DNA from 2 places in the Marinobacter shunpengi genome. Region 2 is predicted to be linked to the other one. Evidence: predicted binding sites of a transcription regulator. Region 2 holds the regulator's gene; the other holds the start of a gene.
What was found. Region 2 encodes sigma-54, which starts transcription at its own class of promoters, with help from an activator protein. Its sites were predicted from a motif close to ANTGGCATNNANNTTGCTNT; they were not measured.
Positions count from the first base shown of each region.

Region 1: glnA (glutamate--ammonia ligase) is a predicted target of sigma-54. The motif match lies at 1,392-1,411, and genes of this name have one in related genera.

Region 1 is NZ_JBJJLA010000017.1:320,818-323,290, forward strand. Features, by position in the region: gene glnA (glutamate--ammonia ligase) at 1-1,239, opposite strand, end outside; gene typA (translational GTPase TypA) at 1,787-2,473, shown strand, end outside.
Region 2 is NZ_JBJJLA010000011.1:126,409-128,881, forward strand. Features, by position in the region: gene lptB (LPS export ABC transporter ATP-binding protein) at 1-409, shown strand, start outside; gene ACJO3T_RS06155 (RNA polymerase factor sigma-54) at 643-2,148, shown strand; gene hpf (ribosome hibernation promoting factor) at 2,179-2,473, shown strand, end outside.

The DNA of each region.
Region 1 (2,473 bases), on a different contig from region 2:
GAAAGTCTCGGCAACGGTCGGGATGTTCAGGGCTTCTTCCTTCGGCAGATCGTACAGGTCCTTGTCCATGGCATCGCCCGGGTGGATCTTGTTCTGGATGCCGTCGAGGCCAGCCATCATCAGGGCTGCGAAGGCCAGATACGGGTTGGCGGACGGATCCGGGAAGCGTACTTCGATACGACGGCCCTTGGGGCTGCTTACGTACGGAATCCGGATGGAGGCGGAGCGGTTACGGGCAGAGTAGGCCAGCATGACCGGCGCCTCGAAGCCCGGCACCAGACGCTTGTAGCTGTTGGTGGAGCTGTTGGTAAACGCGTTGATGGACTTGGAGTGCTTGATGATGCCGCCAATGTAGTACAGTGCCATTTCGCTCAGGCCTGCGTAGCCGTCACCGGCGAACAGGTTCTTGCCGTCCTTGTTCAGGGACATGTGAACGTGCATGCCAGAACCGTTGTCACCTACCACCGGCTTGGGCATGAAGGTGGCGGTCTTGCCGTAGGCGTGGGCTACGTTGTGTACGCAGTACTTGAGGATCTGAACCTCGTCAGCCTTACGGGTCAGGGTGTTGGCACCAACACCGATCTCGCACTGGCCGGCGGTGCCCACTTCGTGGTGGTGAACCTCGATTTCCAGACCCATGGATTCCATGGCGGCACACATGGCGCCACGCAGATCATGCAGGCTGTCTACCGGGGGAACCGGGAAGTAACCGCCTTTGACGCCAGGACGGTGACCAATGTTGTTGCGCTCGAAGTCTTCACCGGAAACCCAGGCGGCTTCCTCGGAGTACAGCTCGTACATGGCGCCTTGCATGTCCACTTTCCACTTGGCGGAATCGAACACGAAGAACTCGGGCTCAGGACCGAACAGGGCGCCCTCGGCGATGCCGGTGGACTTCAGGTATTCCTCGGCACGCTTGGCCACGGAACGGGGATCGCGCTCATAACCCTGCATGGTGGTCGGTTCCACGATGTCGCAGGTAATGTTGATGGTGGTTTCTTCGGTGAACGGATCCAGTACGGAGGTCTCGTCGTCCGGCATCAGAATCATGTCGGACTCGTTAATGCCCTTCCAGCCGGAAATTGAAGAACCATCGAACATCTTGCCATCGCTGAAGAAATCGTCGTCCACTTCAGTGGCGGGCAGGGTGACGTGCTGCTCTTTACCGCGGCTGTCAGTGAATCGCAGGTCGACCCATTTGACTTCGTGTTCTTTGATCAGATCAATCGTTTTGGACATTGTGCTTACTCCGTAAGTTAACCCGGGTTGCGGGCGATTTCGGTGTTCGTCGTGCCGGATCGTTCAGCGTTGCTGCGGTCCGATCGTTGGTATCAGCAGTGTCAGCGGTTCCATACGGGGCCGCACCGCCCTGATAGTCGGCTGCGTAATTTAAAGCAAACTGCTTGCCAGTTTTTTGTTGGCGCGCCAGAAAAGCGCAACCACGGCCTTTGGGAGGACTCTTTACGCTCTCCGCTGGGGCAAAGTCTGGCCTAAAGGCTTCTGCAGTGCACCTTCTTGGTGCGCCCAAGGGTTGCTGTGGTCATTTATGGTGCGCTGGGCGTATGGGGTGCACCGAAACAGAATAGGCGTTTTTCTTCATATTAACGACACCCTGTTTCCTATATACTTCGCGCGCCTGCTAAAGACTCCAAGTGCAGGATACCGGCCTCACTGCCGGTGACAAGTATTCATTTTCCGGATTTGAGACGGTATGTGGGCCGGCCGACAGGTCGGGCGCGCATTGTGGACCCTCTCAGGTCGCCCGACATGCCTCAGGAAACCTGTTGTGATTGATAAGCTAAGAAATGTTGCCATTATTGCCCACGTTGACCATGGGAAGACCACCCTCGTAGACCAGTTATTGCGCCAGTCCGGCACCCTGGACCGCAAGGAACTCGAGAACGAGCGGGTCATGGACTCCAATGACCAGGAAAAGGAACGCGGTATCACCATCCTGGCCAAGAACACGGCCCTGAAGTGGCACGATTACAACATCAACATCGTAGACACCCCGGGTCACGCCGATTTTGGCGGTGAAGTCGAACGGGTCATGAGCATGGTAGACAGTGTGCTGCTGGTGGTGGATTCCATCGACGGCCCCATGCCCCAGACCCGTTTCGTGACCCAGAAGGCTTTCGATGCCGGCCTTCGTCCCATCGTGGTGGTCAACAAGATTGACCGTCCCGGTGCCCGTCCGGACTGGGTGGTGGATCAGGTCTTCGACCTGTTCGACAACCTGGGTGCCACCGAAGATCAGCTCGACTTCCCGGTGGTCTACGCCAGTGCCCTGAACGGCATCGCCGGCATGGAGCACGAAGCCATGGACGACAACATGGATGCCGTATTCCAGGCCATTGTCGATCATGTGCCCGCGCCGGCGGTGGACCCCGAGGGCACCTTCCAGATGCAGATCTCCCAGTTGGACTACAGCAGCTTCCTGGGTGTCATTGGTATCGGTCGTATCACGCGCGGC
Region 2 (2,473 bases):
GAAAGACCTCAACAAGAAGCAGCGCCAGGACAAGATGGAAGAACTGCTGCATGAATTCCACATTACCCATATCCGTGACAGCGCCGGCATGGCCCTGTCCGGGGGTGAGCGCCGGCGGGTGGAAATCGCCCGGGCACTGGCCATGGAACCGGCCTTTATCCTGCTGGACGAACCGTTTGCCGGGGTGGATCCCATCTCCGTCAGCGACATCAAGCAGATCATCCGCCACCTGCGGGACAAGCAGATCGGCGTACTGATCACCGACCATAACGTGCGGGAAACGCTGGATATATGCGAAAAGGCCTACATCGTCAGCAGCGGCCACATCATTGCCTCTGGGTCCGCGGATGAAGTCCTGGCCAACCAGCAGGTGAAGGAAGTCTACCTGGGGAACGAGTTCAGGCTGTAATCCGACGCCAGACCGTGCCCATTACACACTGCAACACAGTCCGCACGCCCTGCAATTGTGTTGACAGCAGCAAGGGGGTACACTCGGCAAAGAACTTGCTTGTTATTTCCAAGTATCCGGTAATGCTGATTTTTTTGCCTGACTTCAGCTATTTTTTGAGCTGAATCAGTGTTTTTTAGCAACGATTCTGTTACCGGCTACCTCAGAAGGGCGATGGATGTGAAACCATGGTGATGAAAGCCTCCTTACAGTTAAAGATGGGTCAGAGCCTGACGATGACCCCACAACTGCAACAGGCGATCCGTCTGCTCCAGCTTTCCACACTGGACCTGCAACAGGAAATCCAGCAGGCCCTGGACTCCAACCCGATGCTGGAAACCTCCGAGGAGGAAGACACCGACGAGTCTTCCGACGCCGAGCGGGACAACAACGAGGAGTCGGTCAGCGCCTCGGAAGGTGAGTCCGCAGCCGACAATACCTGGGAGGAATCGGACTGGTCGGCGGACAACAACCCGTCCGACAACATCCCCGACGACCTGCCGGTGGACACCGCCTGGGACGATATCTACCAGTCCGCGCCGGCTCCCGCCTCCCGGGGCGATGACGACAATGACTCCGATTTCGAAAGCCGCAGTCCCACTACCGAGACCCTGCACGACCATCTGGAGTGGCAGCTCAACCTGACCCCCATGGGCGAGCGGGATGCCGCCATCGCCCATGCCCTGCTGGATGCCGTGGATGAGCGCGGCTACCTGACCTCCGCACTGGAGGAAATCCATTCCGGGCTGATGGACGACGAAGACGAGGACCCGGTGGAAATGGACGAGGTGGAAGCCGTCCTGCGCCGCCTGCAGCACTTCGACCCGCCCGGTGTCTTTGCCCGTGACCTGCAGGAATGCCTGCTGATCCAGCTTAACCAATTGCCCGCAGACACCCCGTGGCTGGACAAGGCGCGACTGGTGATCACCCACTACATCAACCTGCTGGGTAACCGCGACTACGCACAACTGTTACGGCGCAGTCGCCTGAAGGAAGACCAGTTGCGGGAAGTGCTGGCGGTGATCACCGCCCTCAACCCGCACCCGGGCAACGCCCTGGACACCTCCGAGCCGGACTACGTGATTCCGGACGTGATCGTACGCAAGGACAAGGGCCGCTGGCGGGTGGAACTGAATCCTGAAATTGCCCCGCGCATTCGTGTCAATGCCAGCTATGCTTCCCTTATAAGGCGTGCCGACAGCAGTGCCGACAACACCTATCTGCGGGATCAGCTCCAGGAGGCGAAATGGTTCATCAAGAGCCTGCAGAGTCGGAACGAGACCCTGCTGAAGGTGGCGACACGAATAGTTGAACATCAACAGGGTTTTCTGGACCATGGGGAAGAGGCGATGAAACCGCTGATCCTGTCGGACATCGCCCAGGCTGTGGAAATGCACGAATCCACCATTTCCCGGGTCACCACGCAAAAGTTCATGCACACGCCCCGTGGCATCTTCGAGCTGAAGTACTTCTTCTCGAGCCACGTGAGCACCGAGGAAGGCGGCGAATGCTCGTCCACGGCCATTCGCGCAATGATCAGGAAACTGATTGCGGCGGAAACCCCGAAAAAGCCGCTCAGTGACAGCAAGATTGCCACCATGCTGGGAGAGCAGGGCATCAAGGTGGCGAGGCGAACGGTGGCAAAGTACCGTGAAGCCATGCATATTCCGCCCTCCAACGAGCGGAAGCGACTGGTCTGACACAAAGGGTCTGACAAACAGGAGAAGCCCATGCAACTGAACATTTCCGGTCATCATGTCGAACTGACTCCCTCCCTCAAGGATTACATCAACGAGAAATTCGAAAAACTTGAGCGCCACTTCGATCACATCAGCAACTGTCAGGTAACCCTGGAGGTGGAAAAGGTGCGCCAGATCGCGGAAGCCACGCTGCATGTGGTCGGCGGCGAAATCCACGCGAAGGCTGAAAACGATGACATGTACGCCGCCATCGATGCCCTGGTGGACAAACTTGACCGGCAGATCCTCAAGCACAAGGAAAAGAACGTTGACCGGATGCACGGAG